Regions from separate parts of the Sphingomonas sp. 10B4 genome, predicted to be linked through region 1. Evidence: riboswitches for the same ligand, from Rfam matches in the RefSeq annotation. Region 1 holds a riboswitch; the other holds the start of a gene.

Region 1 (7,709 bases):
CGAACAGGCGAGCGAATATGCCGCCACCCCACTGACCAACCAGTGGAACGCCGATGGCACCGCCTATACGATCCGCAGCCCGATCCCGGGCAATTCGAGCGCGATCACGGGGGCGAACTCGGGCCTTCAGCGCTATGATGCATCGTGCAACAACACGCTGGCGGCCACTGCACCGCAATTCGCCAACAGCTGCCAGTTCATCACGCGCGCCAGCGCCGCGACCGACCACAACTATTCGGTGTTCGGCAATCTGACCTTCTCGCCCGAGGCGCTCGGCAACGTGCTGCACATCACGGCAGGCGGTCGCTGGACCAAGGACGACCGTCACGGCAGCCTCTACGTCATCAACAACCGTACCGATCTTGCCGGTGCGACCGGCGTCGTTGCACCGTTCGGCTTCAAGAACAGCATCAGCCGCTTCGACCCGATGTTCAACATCGCGTTCGACGCGACGCGCGACATCCACTTCTACGCAAAATATGCGACCGGCTTCCGCGCCGGTGGTGCGAACGACCGCTCGCTGCAGTTCAACGCCTTCGGTCCGGAAGCGGTCAAGTCGTACGAAATCGGCGCCAAGGCCGACTTCTGGGATCACCGCGCGCGCCTCAACGTCGCGGGCTACATCATGGATCGTAGCAACACGCAGTTCGACTTCGACTATTTCGACACCAACGGCTCGAGCCCGACCAACGGCGCGCATATCGAGCAGACCACCAATGCCGGCAAATCGAAGATCCGCGGCGTCGAGATCGACCTGACGGTGAAGCCGATCCCGCAGCTGACGCTGACCGGTTCGTATGCCTACACCTATTGGAAGGCACCTTCGGCCGTGAACCCGCTGACGCCGGGTGCGCCGCCGCAGCAGCTCTACATCGTCTACACGCCGAAGAATGCGGCCTCCGCCGCGCTCGACTATGTGCTTCCGGTGAATATCGGGGATGCCAGCGTCCGTCTTCACCTCGACGGCAACTATTCGAGCAGCCAGTACAGCTTCCAGCTCGAGAGCACCAAGACCGACGCCAGCTTCGTGATGAACGGGCGCCTCGCGCTCGCCGACATCGCGGTGAACGACCATAACAAGGTCACCGTCTCGGTCTGGGCGCGCAACCTGCTCGACACGACCTACGTCTATCGTCGCTCGTCGGCGAACTCGACGCCGGTGCAGAACTACAGCGCGACCGGTGCGCTGATTTCGACCGCATACGGCGGCATCCTCGGCGACTATGGCAATTTCAACGCGCCGCGCACCTACGGCTTCGAACTCTCCGCCAAGTTCTGATCACTCGGCACTAGGCGGGAAGACCCGGTCCGAGCATTGCTCGGGCCGGGTTTTTCTTTGCCTGCGCGGTTCAACCGTGGTCGACCAGCATATAGCCGACGCCGCGGATCGTCTCGATCGGGTCTGGCTCGCCGGCAGCATTCAAATGCCCGCGCAAGCGCCGGATGTAGGATTCGACGACATTGGTCGCGGGTTCGCCGTCGTAGCGCCACACGTTGCGATAGAACATCGCGCGCGTGACGATCGCATTCTTGTTGCGGATCAGCTCGCACAGCATCTGGAACTCGAGCTTGGGCAAAGCCAGCACACGCCCGCCGCGTTGTGCGCGATACTTGATTTCGTTCACTTCGATGTCGCCCGCACGCATCACGCCGTGCCCCCCGCTGCGCGTCGCTCGCCGCAGGATCGCGCGCAACCGCGCCTCGATCTCGACCGCGGCGATCGGCTTGACGAGATAGTCGTCGGCGCCGGCATCGAGCCCGGCGAGCCGGTCGGGCAAATCGCCATGCACGCTCAGCAGCACGATCGGCAGATCGAGCCCGCGCTCGCGCAGCGTACGCGTGATCTCGACCCCGCCGACATAGGGCAGCACCAGTTCGAGCAGCACCGCGTCGAACGTTTCCTGCGTCGCCCGTGCGAGCGCGGTCCGGCCATCGCCGACGATCACGACCTCGTGCGACAGCGCGCCGAGATCGCTCGCGAGCTGGCGCGGCGCGCGCGCATCGTCATCGGCAATCAGGAGACGCACCGCTAGACTCCCGCTCGAGGGTTCGTTTCTGCCCAGCGACCATAACCGAACCGCGCCGCATTGCACGGGCGGCGTAGCGCGACCGCGCGAGCTGATCCAGATGATTGACCCGTTTCCGTCCCCCCGCTACGCGCCTTCCTGCGACAGGTTCCCCGGCGACGGGGATGAAAAGGGAACGGGAAAACCCCGGCTGCCCCTGCAACTGTAAGCGGCGAGTTGCCCGGCCATTTGCCATTGAGACCTTCGGGTCCTGAGAAGGCGGCCGGAACGACGGTGACCCGTGAGCCAGGAGACCTGCCCGTCGCAGTCGTCTTTCGACCGGCCAGGGTGCGCCGAGCGAACGGGGAAGACCCCGCGTGACGACATCGCCGACCTGCATCGTGCAGGCGGGATGGTTCGCGCCCTCCCCCTTGCGCGCTTCAGGTCTCCGACTGTCTACAAGCGGGGACTGCCATGAAACGATTCCACCCATCGACCTCGGGCCTGCTACTCGGCCTGCTGATCGCGACGCCGGCCTTCGCCGACACGCCGCCACGCCCCGACGATGCCCAGCAAGCGCCACGCCCCGATGCGGCGAGCGACATTCCGACCGACGCGAGCGCCGACATCGTCGTTACGGCGACACGCGTGCCGACCGCGATCGACCGCGTCGCAGCTTCGGTCACCGTGCTCGACAAGGCCGCGATCGACCGCAGCCAGGACATCGGCGTCACCGAAATCCTGGTCCGCACGCCCGGCGTCAGCATGTCGCGCAACGGCGGCTATGGTACCAATACCTCGCTGCGCATCCGCGGCGCCGAGACCGACCAGACCGTCGTCGTCATCGACGGGGTCAAGCTCAACGATCCCTCGTCGCCCGGCGGCGGCTACAATTTCGCCAACCTCTTCACCGGCGACGCGAGCCGGATCGAAGTGCTGCGCGGGCCGCAATCGATCCTGTGGGGCAGCCAGGCGATCGGCGGCGTCGTCAACATCGTCACCGCGCTGCCGCAAAAGCCGATCGAGGGGAGCTTCGACGTCGAGGCCGGATCGCGCGAGACGGTCAACGCGCGCGCAGCGATCGGCGGCAAGACCGGGCCGCTGACCTTCCGCATCGGCGCGCAGAGCTTCACCACCGCCGGCATCTCCGCCATCGCGCCGGCGTTCGGCGGCACCGAGACCGACGGCTATACCAACCAGAGCGTCACCGGACGCGCCGAACTCAAGCTCGCCGACGGGATCAGCGCCGACGTCCGCGGCTATTATGCGCGCGGCCGCGTCGAGCTCGATGGCTTTGCCGGCGATTCGGCGGACTTTTCGGTCGATACGCAATTCGTCGGCTATGCCGGGCTCAACGTCGATCTGTTCGGCGGGCGGCTGCGCAATCGCGTCGCCTATGGCTATACCGATATCCAGCGTGACAATTACAGCCCCGAGCTGCCGCAACCGCTGACCTTCGACGCGAACGGCCGCAACTCGCGGCTCGAATATCAAGGCAGCCTCGGCATCGCGACCGGCTGGGACGCGGTGTTCGGCGTCGAACACGAGGTTTCGCGCTTCCGCACCGTGTCGCCCGACGGCACGCTCGGCACGCCGATCCCGGCGCCCGACCGGGCACGCGCCGCACTGACCGGCGTCTATGCCAAGCTCACCGCGACGGTGGCCGACGGGCTGACGCTCAGCGGCGGGGTGCGCAACGACGATCATAGCCGCTTCGGCAGCAAGACGCTGTTCGAGGCGGGCGCGGTGTGGGCGCTGCGCAGCGGCACGACGCTGCGCGCGAGCTATGGCGAGGGCTTCAAGGCGCCAACGCTGTACCAGCTCTTCTCCGAATACGGGAACCAGACGCTCCGGCCCGAACAGGCCAAGGGCTGGGAAGCCGGCGTCGAACAGCGGCTGCTGGGTGGCGCACTGACGCTCGGCGGCAGCTATTTCGAGCGCCGCTCGACCAACCTGATCAATTTTGCCAGCTGCCCTGACGTTCCGACGACGGCGGTGTGCTTCCAGCCCGGCACGACGATTGCGCGCTTTGGCTATTACGCCAACGTGTCGCGCGCCTTCGCCCGCGGCGTCGAGGCGCAAGGCGCGCTGCGGCTCGGGCAGCGCCTGCTGATCGACGGCAATTACACCTATTCGCTCTCGGAAGACCGGTCACTGGGCGCGACCGATGGCCTGCAGCTCGCACGGCGCCCGCGCAATGCGGCGAACGGATCGGCGACCTATACGCTGCCGAGCGGTATTTCGGGCGGCGTTGCGGTCCGCTGGTCGGGCGAAACCTTCAACGACGCGGCGCACTTCACGCGGCTTGCCCCCTACACGCTGGTCGATTTGCGTGCCGAGCTGCCGGTCACCCAGCATGTCGCGCTGTTCGGGCGGATCGAGAACCTGTTCAATGCGCAGTATCAGACGATCTATCGCTACGGCACGCTTGGCCGCAGCGTCTATGCCGGCTTCCGTGGCCGGTTTTGAGGGGGAGATGCCGATGACCACCGACCTTCACGCGCGCCAAGCCGATCTGCTGTGGATCCTGCTCTTCACCATCGCGAGCACGCTCACCACGCTGATCTTCGCTTGCGCCACGCCCTTTCCCGCGCTCGCAGCCTTGGCGGCGGTGCATCTCGATCGCCGTGACGGCGTCGCGCTGATGGTTGCCGCCTGGGCGGTGAGCCAGGCGGTCGGGTTCTGCGTGCTGGGCTATCCGTGGGACGCCGCGACCGCGCTGACCGGCGTCGCGATCGGCACCGCTGCGGTGGCGGGCGCGATCGTATCGAGCCTCGTCGATAACCGCGTTCCGGCGCGCTCGACCGTCGCGCGGCTCGCGATCGCCTATGTCGCGGCCTTCGCCGTGTTCAAGCTGGCGATCCTGCTCTGGGCGCCGGTGATCGGCCATGCCGATGTCGCGCTATCGCTGCCGATCCTGCAACGCCAGTTCGTGCGCTACGCCGCGATCCTCGCTGCGTTCTACGCGCTCTACCGCGTGCTGACCGCGGCGGGCGTGCCAGCCCCGGCGGCCGCGCCGCAGCCGGTGACGGCATGACCTTGCGCGAAGTGACCGACGGCCCAGCGGTCGTCGCGTGCAACACGTGCCGCTTTTCCGCCGACGCCCGCGACGATGCCGCCAATGTGCGCGGCGGGGCGCGGCTGGTCGAGGCGTTGCGCGCGGTCCAGGCCGAGCCCGGCTATGACGGCGTCGCGGTGCAGGAAATGCCGTGCCTGTTCGCCTGCCAGGATTTCTGCACGGTGCATCTGCGCGCGCCGGGCAAGGTCGGCTATGTGCTCGGGCGCTTCGAGCCGAGCGCGGAGGCCGCGCGCGCGATCCTCGATTATGCGCTGCTCTATGCCGAGAGCGACGCGGGCCAGGTGCCCTATCGCAGCTGGCCCGCCGGGGTGAAGGGGCATTTCATCACGCGCACGCCGCCGGCCGGCTTCGTCGTCGAATGACCGCATTCGCGTCGGTCGCCGCGTTCGAGGGCGCGCTCGTCGCGCTGCCCGGGCCCGATTGCAGCGCGCAAGCCGAAGCGGCCGAACGGCAGGGACAATTGACCAAGCCGCCGGGTTCGCTCGGGCGGCTCGAAGAGCTCGCCGTGTTCGTTGCCGGGTGGCAGGGCGTCAGCGTCCCACGAATCGCGCATGGTCGCGTCGCGGTGTTCGCGGGCAATCACGGAATCGTCGCGCACGGCGTCAGCGCGTTCCCGGCGGCGGTGACGGCTGAAATGGTCCGCAACTTCCGGAACGGCGGCGCTGCGATCAATGCGCTGGCGGCGGCGGCGGGGCTCGAACTGGTCGTCGTTCCGCTCGACCTCGACCGACCGACCGCCGACTTCACCCGCTCACCCGCAATGTCGGCCGACGAATGCCTCGCCGCGCTGAATGCCGGTGCGGCGGTGGTGCGCGACGGCGTCGATCTGCTCGTGCTCGGCGAGATGGGGATCGGCAATTCGACCGCTGCCGCGGCGCTATGCGCGCGCAGCTTCGGCGGGGCGGCTGCCGACTGGGTCGGACCCGGGACGGGGGTCGATGCCGCGGGGGTCGCGCGCAAGGTCGCGGTGGTCGAGGCCGCGCTCGCCTGCCATGCGGATGCCCCGACGACCGCGTTCGAGACGCTCCGCCGTGTCGGCGGGCGCGAGATTGCGGCGATCGCCGGCGCGGTCGTCGCCGCGCGGCTGGCGGGCGTGGTGGTGGTGCTCGACGGGTTCATCTGCAGCGCAGCACTCGCGCCGATCGCTGCGGCGCATCCCACGATTACCGACCATTGCATCGCCGGGCATTGCTCGGCCGAGCCGGGGCATGCGCGCTTGCTCGCTCGGCTGGGGCTTACGCCGCTGCTCACTCTGGGCATGCGGCTCGGCGAGGCGAGTGGTGCCGCCGTGGCGGCGGGGGTGATCCGCGCTGCACTTGCCGCGCATGCCGAGATGGCGACCTTTGCCGAAGCCGGCGTCTCGGGCGCGTGAGCGCGCCGGTCCTGCTCCACCTGCTGCGCCACGGCGCGCCCGAGTTGACGGGCACGCTGCTCGGGCGGACCGACAGCGCGGTGACGGCGCAAGGCCTTGCCGACTGTGCGCGACGGGCCATCGAACTCGATGTCGCGACCGTCGTAAGCTCCGACCTGATCCGCGCGCGCGCCTGTGCGGAAACGATTGCGCGCGACCGCGGGCTTGGCGTGACGGTCGACCCGCGCTGGCGCGAGCTCAATTTCGGCGCGTGGGACGGGCACGCGCCCGCGACGATCGACCCCGCCGCGCTCTCCGCCTTTTGGGATGACCCCGACGCCAATCCGCCGCCCGGGGGTGAACGCTGGTCGAGCCTCGCCACGCGCGTCGGCTTGGCGTGCCGCGACATCACCGTACCGACCTTGGTGGTGACCCATGCCGGCGCGATGCGCGCCGCGCTCGCCACGCTGTGCGGGTTTTCGCAAGCGCAGACCTGGTCGATCGACCTTCCCTACGCCGCCCTGCTGTCGCTGCGGGTATGGCGCGAACCGAGCCTTGCCGCGCAGATCGTCGGACTGGCGACATGAAGCGGCTGATCGTCGCGTTCGGTTTCCTGACTCGCCTGCCGATGCCGCAAGTCGCGGCCGACGGAAACGATTTTGCCGCGGCAATCCGCGCTTACCCGATCGTCGGGCTAGCGATCGGCGGACTCGTTGCAGCGAGCGGCTGGGCGGGAAGCCAGATCGATCCGTGGGTCGGCGCGCTCGCCGCGCTGGTCGCTTGGGTGGCGGTGACCGGCGCGCTGCATCTCGATGGGCTTGGCGATCTCGCCGACGGGCTCGGCGCCGCGCATGGCGACCGGACGCGGCTGCTCGCGGTGATGGCCGATCCGCATATCGGCAGCTTCGGGGTCGTCACGATCGGGCTGCAGCTGCTCGCAAAGCTCGTCCTGCTCCATGCGCTAACGGGCGTCGCGTGGTGGCCCGTGATCCTCGTGCCGTTTGCGGCGCGGACCGGGCCGCTCGCCTGGGCGCGCTGGCTGCCGCCGCTGCGTGATGGGCTCGGCGCGCGTGTCGCCACCGCAGTGCGACCGCGCGATCTGATCGGCTGGGCGCTCGTGCTTGGCGCGACGGCGGTCGCGCTGCCCGCTGTGCTCTTCACGCCAGTCCTGATCCTCGGTTTCGGCCTTTGGCTGCGCTGGCGCGTCGGCGGCGTGAGCGGCGATTGCCACGGCGCGGGGATCGAGCTGGTCGAAACCGGGCTATTGCTCGCG
Region 2 (7,709 bases), on a different contig from region 1:
GGATCATGGGTTCGCCCGATCCGCGCCAGATCGACGGCATGGGCGGCGCCGATCCGCTCACGTCGAAGGTCGCGGTCGTCTCGAAATCGGCGCGCGAGGGCGTCGACGTCGACTATCTCTTCCTCCAGGTGTTCGTCGATCAGCCGCTCGTCAGCGACAGCCAGAATTGCGGCAACATGCTCGCCGGTGTCGGCCCGTTCGCGGTCGAGCGCGGGCTGGTGACGCCGAGCGGCGACGAAACCCGCGTCGCGATCTTCATGGAGAATACGGGACAAGTCGCGGTCGCCACGCTGCAGACGCCGGGCGGCCAGGTCCGCTACGATGGCGCTGCCGCGATCAGCGGCGTCCCCGGCGCCGCCGCGCCGATCTCGCTCGCGTTTCGCGATACCGCCGGATCGTCGTGCGGCGCGCTGCTGCCGACCGGCAACGGCGTCGACACGATCGATGGCGTTCAGGTCACGCTGATCGACAATGGCATGCCCTGCGTCGTCTTCGCAGCCACCGATGTCGGCGTCACCGGGTATGAAGACCGCGAGACGCTCGATGCGAACGCCGCGATGAAGGCGAAGATCGAGGCGATCCGCCTGAAGGCCGGGCCGCTGATGAACCTCGGCGACGTCACCGAAAAATCGGTCCCCAAGATGATGCTCGTTGCAGCGCCCAAGGATGGCGGCGCGATCGCGGTGCGCTCGCTCATCCCGCACCGCGTCCATGCCTCGATCGGCGTGCTCGGTGCGGTGAGTGTCGCGACCGCGTGCCTGATCGAGGGCTCGCCCGCCGCCGCGCTCGCGCACGTGCCCGACGGCAATACCAAGACGCTCGGCGTCGAGCACCCCAGCGGCGTCACCGAATGCGTCGTGACGATCGACGCTAACGGCCAACCGGTGGAGGCAGGCATGCTGCGCACCGCGCGCAAGTTGATGGACGGAGAGGTTTTCGCATGAGCCGCACCAAGACCTGGGTCGACCAGCCGAGCGCGCCCGCTTACGCCCCGCCCCCCGGCGCGATCGACGCGCACGTCCACGTCTTCGGGCCCGAGGCCGACTTCCCGTTCAGCCCCAAGGCGAAATATCACCCCGAGGACGCCACGCCCGAAATGCTGTTCGCGCTCCGCGAGCAGCTCGGCTTCGCGCGCAACGTGATCGTCCAGGCGAGCTGCCACGGCACCGACAATGCAGCGACGTTAAACGCAATCGCCAAGTCCGACGGCCTAGCGCGCGGGGTCGCGGTGGTCAGCCCCGATATCGACGATGCCGAACTGCAGAGGCTCCACGACGGCGGCATCCGCGGCGTGCGCTTCAACTTCCTCAAGCGCCTCGTCGACGATGCGCCCAAGGACAAGTTCCTCGACATCGTACGGCGCATCGCCCCGCTCGGCTGGCACGTCGTCGTCTATTTCGAGGCGGACATTCTCGAGGAGTTAGAACCTTTCCTCGCCGCGATCCCGACGACGATCGTGGTCGATCACCTCGGCCGGCCCGACATCGCGCAGGGCCCCGGCGGCGCCGACATCACGCGCTTCGTGCAGCTGCTCGACGATCACCCCAACATCTGGACCAAGGTATCGGGCGCCGAGCGGCTGTCGCCGCAGGGCCCGCCGTTCGACGATTTCGTCGCGGTGATCCGCCCGGTGGTCGAGCGCTTCCCCGACCGCGTGCTGTGGGGCACCGACTGGCCGCACCCCAATATGGAGCATCGCATCCCCGACGACGGCACGCTGGTCGACGTCATCCCGCGAATCGCTCCGACTGCCGAGTTGCAGCGCAAGCTTCTGGTCGACAATCCGATGCGGCTGTATTGGCCCGAGGAATTGGGCTGACCCGCCCATTGCATTCGGAGCTGCCATGACCCTGCCGACCCGTTCGATCGGCCCGTTCACCGTCTCGGCGATCGGGCTTGGCTGCATGAACCTCAGCCATGCTTACGGCGTGCCACCGAGCGCAGAAGACGGCGCGCGCTTGCTCAACGCGGCGCTCGATCGCGGCTACACGCTGCTCGACACCGCGGCGCTTTATGGCGGCGGCGAGAATGAGCGGCTGATCGGGCGCGCGGTGATGCATCGCCGCGCCGAATTCACGCTGTCCTCGAAATGCGTGCTCGACTTGGTCGATGGTAAGCGCATCCTCGACGCAACGCCAGCCGCGATCACGCGCACGCTCGACGGCGCGCTGGGGCGGCTCGGGACCGACCATATCGACCTCTATTACATGCACCGCCTCGACCGGAAGGTGCCGATCGAGGAGTCGGTCGGCGCCTTGGTCCGCGCCAAGGAAGCGGGCAAGATCGGCGCAATCGGGCTGTCGGAAATGTCCGCGGAGACGATCCGCCGTGCGCACGCGGTCCATCCGATCGCGGCGGTGCAGTCCGAATATTCGCCCGCAGTGCGCAATCCCGAAGTCGCCGTGCTCGATGCCTGCGCCGAGCTCGACATCGCGCTCGTCGCTTTCTCGCCGGTGGCGCGCGGGCTGCTCGCGGGCGCGGTCCACGACGACAGCTATGCCGAGGGTGACATCCGCCGCCCCATGCCGCGCTTCGTCGAGCCGCTGCTGTCACAGAATCTGAAGACCGTGGCGGACTTCGACGCGCTTGCCGCGCAAGCGGGGCTGACGCCGGCGCAACTCGCGCTCGGCTGGGTGCTGGCGCAGCGGCCGTTCACCGTGCCGATTCCGGGGACGACCAGCTTGGCGCATCTCGCCGAAAATCTCGCCGCGGCAGAACGCCCGCTCGCCGCCGATCTGGTCGCTGCGGTCGACCGTCTGTTTCCGGCGGGGGCGCTCAAGGGCGCACGCTATCCCGCAGCGATGCAAGCGCAGATCGATACCGAAACCCTGCCGGGCGAAGAGCTCGCGGCCTAGGCAGGGCGTATCCCGGCGGCCGATGATCGCCGGCCGCGCGAATGACCGATTGGCAATCCGTCGCGCCGGAGCTACAACCATGATCGGGAAGCGTTTTCGCGTCCCGATGATCGCGCCGGTGCCCCGCGAGGGGCTTGAATGGGAATGCGGTGCGGGGTTCGCCCCAAATCCGCGGCTGTCCCTGCAACTGTGAGCGGTGAGCGACGGCGTCAGGCTCCACTCAGGAGCAGCCACTGGGATACCGCATCCAGCGATGCGCTCCTGGGAAGGCGATGCCCGAGCTTTGACCCGCAAGCCAGGAGACCTGCCGGCGATAAGGTCGCTCTTGCTTCGGCCCAGGGGATGGCTGCGGCACGGTTCTCCGTCTGAGCGACGAGCCTGTGTGGCTGGGGCCGCATCGGTGTGCGCTTGCGGGGGGCTTTCGGCGCCCATCGAAGGCGTGCGCCGACCGACATGAGGTCCCCGCCGGTCGTTGCCAGAGCCGTGGGAATCCCGATGTCCGATCTTACGAAAATCCCCGTTACCATCGTCACCGGCTTTCTCGGCGCGGGCAAGACGACGCTCATCAGCCATCTAATCCGCCAGTCGGGCGGTCGCCGGCTCGCGGTGATCGTCAACGAATTCGGCACGCTCGGCGTCGACGGCGATATCCTCCAGGGCTGTGCGATCCCCGATTGCCCAGCGGAGAATATCGTCGAGCTCGCCAATGGCTGCATCTGCTGCACCGTCGCCAACGATTTCATCCCGACCGTCGAGACTCTGCTCGCGCTCGACCCGCGACCCGACCATATCCTGATCGAAACCTCGGGGCTCGCTTTGCCAAAGCCGCTGCTCAAGGCGTTCGACTGGCCGGCGATCCGCTCGCGGATCACCGTCGACGGTGTCATCGCGCTCGCCGATGCCGAGGCGGTCGCCGCCGGACGCTTCGCCCCCGATCTCGCGGCACTCGATGCGCAGCGCGCCGCCGATCCCAGCATCGACCATGAAACCCCGCTGTCCGAAGTGTTCGAGGATCAGCTCGCCTGCGCCGATATGGTACTCCTCACCAAATGCGACTTGGCCGGTCCCGAGGGCATCGCTGCGGCGCGCGCGGTGATCGCCGCCGAGACGCCGCGCGCGCTGCCCGTGCTCGAACTGATCGACGGCGTCGTCGATCCGCGCATCGTGCTCGGCATCGGCGCGGCGGCGGAGGACGATATCGCCGCGCGCCCGTCGCATCACGATGGCGCGGACGAGCACGAGCATGACGATTTCGACAGCATCGTGCTCGACCTCGGCGAGATCGCCGCGCCCGATGACCTTGCCGCGCGGATCGAGACGCTCGGCGGCGGTGGCGAGGTGCTGCGCGTGAAGGGCTATGCCGCGGTGGCGGGCAAGCCGATGCGGCTGCTGGTCCAGGCGGTGGGCGCGCGCGTCCGCACGCATTACGACCGGCCGTGGCGGAGCGACGAACCCCGCGCCACGCGCCTGGTGGTGATCGCCGAGCGCGATCGGCTCGACCCCGCGGCAATCCGGGCGGCGCTGCAGGGCTGACGCCGCGATGCACGTCATCTTCCGCGAAACCCACGGGTTGGAGGAGAGCGCATCGCCGCGCGATCTGGGGCAGGACGCCGCCGATCTCGTGCTCTTGTCGTTTTCCGACAGCGATCTCGGCGCGTTCGCGGCCGGGTGGCGCAGCGCCGTGGCGGATGCGGGCGATGCCGCGCTGCCGAGCGTACGGCTCGCCAATCTCGCCGAGCTGACGCACCCGCTGTCGGTCGACACCTATGTCGAGCGCACCTTGGCGGGCGCGAAGGGCATCCTGATCCGGCTGATCGGCGGCGCGGCCTATTGGTCCTATGGGTTGCAACAGGTCGCGGCGCTGGCGCGGCGCGAGGGAATCGCGCTGGCGGTGATCCCGGCCGATGGACGCCGCGACGAACGGCTCGAGGCCGCGTCGACGGTGCCGGTCTCGACGCTGCATCGGATCGCGCAGCTGTGCGATATCGGCGGCGCGGCGGCGGCGCAGGCGGCGCTTGCGCAGTTCGCGCTGGCATCGGGCTGCTATGTGCGACCGCTTCACGGCGCGCGCGCTATCGCGCCGGTCGGGGGGTGGCAAGCCGGGCGCGGCATCGTCTGCCCCGCGGCGTTCGCGCTCACTGCGACGCGGCTGCGGATCCTGATCGTCTTCTACCGATCGTATCTCACCGCCGCCGATCTCGACCCGATCGCCGCGCTGCAAGCTGGGTTCGAGGCGCGCGGCTGCGACGTCCTTGCGCTGTTCGCGCCGTCGCTCAAGGACCCGGAAGCGAGCGGATGGATGCGGCGCTGGGTCGCGAGCCTCGCGCCTGCCGCGATCATCAATGCCACCGCGTTCTCAGCGCGCGATGAAACCGGCACCACGCCGCTCGATGGGGCGGGCGTGCCGGTGTTCCAGGTTGCGCTCGCCACATCGGATCGCGCGGCCTGGGCAGGCGCGCAGCGCGGGCTGTCGCCGGTTGATCTGGCGATGCATGTCGTGCTGCCCGAGGTCGATGGCCGCCTGTTCGCGGGCGTCGCGAGCTTCAAGGACGACGCGCCGTTCGATCCCGACCTGCAATTCGCGCGCCGCGAGCATCGTGCCGATCCCGCGCGGATCATCGCGATTGTGGCGCGGGTCCTTGGCTGGATCTCGCTCGCCCAGACTCCGGTGGGGGAGCGACGGCTCGCGATCGTCGTCTCGACCTATCCGGGCAAGACGCACCAGATGGCGCACGCGGTCGGCCTCGACGCGGTCGCCTCGGTCGCGGCGATGCTGGAGGATCTCGCTGGAGCCGGCTATGCGACCGGACCCGGCCCCGCCGATCTGCCCGTCCTGCTCGCGACGCGGACGCTCGACTGGCCGGTCGCGGAATATCGTGCGGCATTGCTCGGGTTGCCGGCGACGTTGCGCCAGGATCTCTTCGCCGCGTGGGGCGAGCCGGAGGGCGACCCTACCGTCAGCGAAGGCCAGTTTCGTTTTGCCGCCTATGCCAGCGGCGAGAGCATCGTCGCGCTGCAACCCGAACGCGGGCGTCCTGCAGTCCGGTCGGACGAATATCACGACCTGTCGCGCTGCCCGCGCCACGGGTACGTCGCCTTCTACCTCTGGCTGCAGGCGCGCGGCACGCACGCGCTGGTCCATGTCGGCGCGCACGGCACGCTCGAATGGCTGCCGGGCAAGGCGGTCGCGCTGTCGAACGCCTGCTGGCCCGAGGCGCTGACCGGCGCGCTGCCCGTGATCTACCCGTTCATCGTCAACGATCCGGGCGAAGCGGCGCAGGCCAAGCGCCGCATCGGCGCGGTGACGATCGGGCATGTCCCCCCCCCGCTCGAACGCAGCGGGAGCGGCGCCGGGCTTGGGCGGCTCGAGGTTTTGCTCGACGAATTCTCCAACGCCGACGGGCTCGATCCGCCGCGACGTGCGCGGCTGCGCGGCGACATCCGCGACGAGGCGCGCGCGCTCGGGCTCGACGGGGTGCTCGGCCTCGACGCGGCGCGCTCGGATGCCGAGGCGATCACGCGGATCGACACCTTCGTCTGCGACGTCAAGGACAGCCAGTTCGGCGACGGGCTCCACGTCTTCGGTCGCGAGCACCAAGGTGCGGCGGAACGCGACGGACTGCTCGCCGCGCTCGATGGGCGACGTGTGGCGGCGGGGCCATCGGGCTCACCGTGGCGCGGGCGAAGCGACGTGCTGCCGACCGGACGCAACCTCTACACCACCGATCCACGCGCGGTGCCGTCGCGCTCGGCGCACGCGCAGGGCGTGCGGCTCGCTGACGAACTGATCCGCCGCCACTTGCAGGATCAGGGCGACTATCCGCGCGCGCTCGTCATCGACCTGTGGGGATCGGCGACGATGCGCACCGCGGGCGAGGAGTTCGCGATGGCGCTCCATCTGCTCGGCGCAGAGCCGGTGTGGGACATGGGGTCGGAGCGCATAACCGGGGTCGAAATCCTGCCGCTGCTGTTGCTCGACCGGCCGCGGATCGATGTCACGCTGCGCATATCCGGCCTGTTCCGCGATGCTTTCCCGACGCTGTGCGTTATGTTCGGCCAGGCGGTGCGCGCGATTGCCGCGCGCGACGAGCCCGCCGATCGCAACCCGTTCGTGGGCGCGCCGGCCGCAGCGCGCGTGTTCGGTCCCGCGCCCGGTCGTTATGGCGTCGGCCTGGGCGACAGCGTCGACACCTACACGCCCGAGGCGCGCCGATCGGCTGGCGAAGCGTGGCTCGCCGCTTCGTCGCACGCGTTCGATGGCCAGGCTGAACACGCGGATCCCGCCGGGATCCGCGCGCGGATCGCTGCGGCCGATCTGTTCGTCCATGTCCAGGACCTGCCCGAAACCGACCTGCTGCTCGCCGCCGATTATGCCGCGCACGAAGCCGGCTTCGCTGCCGCGCAGGCGGTGACGGGCGGCAATGCGGCGGCCTATCACCTCGATGCGACCGATCCCGATCGTCCGCGCGCGCGGCCGCTTCCCGAAGAAATCGCGCGCGTCGTCCGCGCGCGCGCCGCACATCCTGGCTGGATCGCCGGGATGATGCGCCACGGCTATCGCGGTGCGGCGGAGATCGCGGCGACGCTCGATCATCTCGGCAGCTTCGCGCATCTCGCGGGCGCGGTGACGCCCGAATCGTTCGACCTCTATTTCGACGCGACGCTGGCGCGCGACGATGTCCGCGCGTTCATCGCGGAGGCCAACCCGGGTGCGCTCGCGGCGATGGAGGCGCGGTTTGCGGCTTTGCGCACGGCGGGCCTGTGGCAGACGCGGCGCAATTCGATCCTCGCGCAACTGGACGGCGCGGCATGAGCGCGGTGCGTGGCTGGTGCCCGACCGCGTGGCGGCCGATG

The links. Region 1 has a riboswitch for cobalamin ahead of QN347_RS13485 (TonB-dependent receptor plug domain-containing protein). Riboswitches for the same ligand answer to the same signal wherever they lie in the genome.
Region 2: it holds a riboswitch for cobalamin, as region 1 does, so the genes downstream of both, cobW (cobalamin biosynthesis protein CobW) here and QN347_RS13485 (TonB-dependent receptor plug domain-containing protein) in region 1, are expected to answer to the same signal.

The regions. Positions count from the first base shown of each region.
Region 1 is NZ_JASJVC010000047.1:9,599-17,307, forward strand. Features, by position in the region: gene QN347_RS13475 (TonB-dependent receptor) at 1-1,279, shown strand, start outside; gene QN347_RS13480 (response regulator transcription factor) at 1,350-2,027, opposite strand; cobalamin riboswitch at 2,156-2,344, shown strand; gene QN347_RS13485 (TonB-dependent receptor plug domain-containing protein) at 2,481-4,475, shown strand; gene QN347_RS13490 (hypothetical protein) at 4,489-5,043, shown strand; gene QN347_RS13495 (DUF1636 domain-containing protein) at 5,040-5,447, shown strand; gene cobT (nicotinate-nucleotide--dimethylbenzimidazole phosphoribosyltransferase) at 5,444-6,457, shown strand; gene QN347_RS13505 (histidine phosphatase family protein) at 6,454-7,023, shown strand; gene cobS (adenosylcobinamide-GDP ribazoletransferase) at 7,020-7,709, shown strand, end outside; gene QN347_RS13515 (cobyric acid synthase) at 7,698-7,709, opposite strand, start outside.
Region 2 is NZ_JASJVC010000001.1:63,404-71,112, reverse strand. Features, by position in the region: gene QN347_RS00295 (4-oxalomesaconate tautomerase) at 1-944, shown strand, start outside; gene QN347_RS00290 (amidohydrolase family protein) at 941-1,819, shown strand; gene QN347_RS00285 (aldo/keto reductase) at 1,845-2,855, shown strand; cobalamin riboswitch at 2,955-3,182, shown strand; gene cobW (cobalamin biosynthesis protein CobW) at 3,351-4,388, shown strand; gene cobN (cobaltochelatase subunit CobN) at 4,396-7,668, shown strand; gene QN347_RS00270 (cobalamin biosynthesis protein CobG) at 7,665-7,709, shown strand, end outside.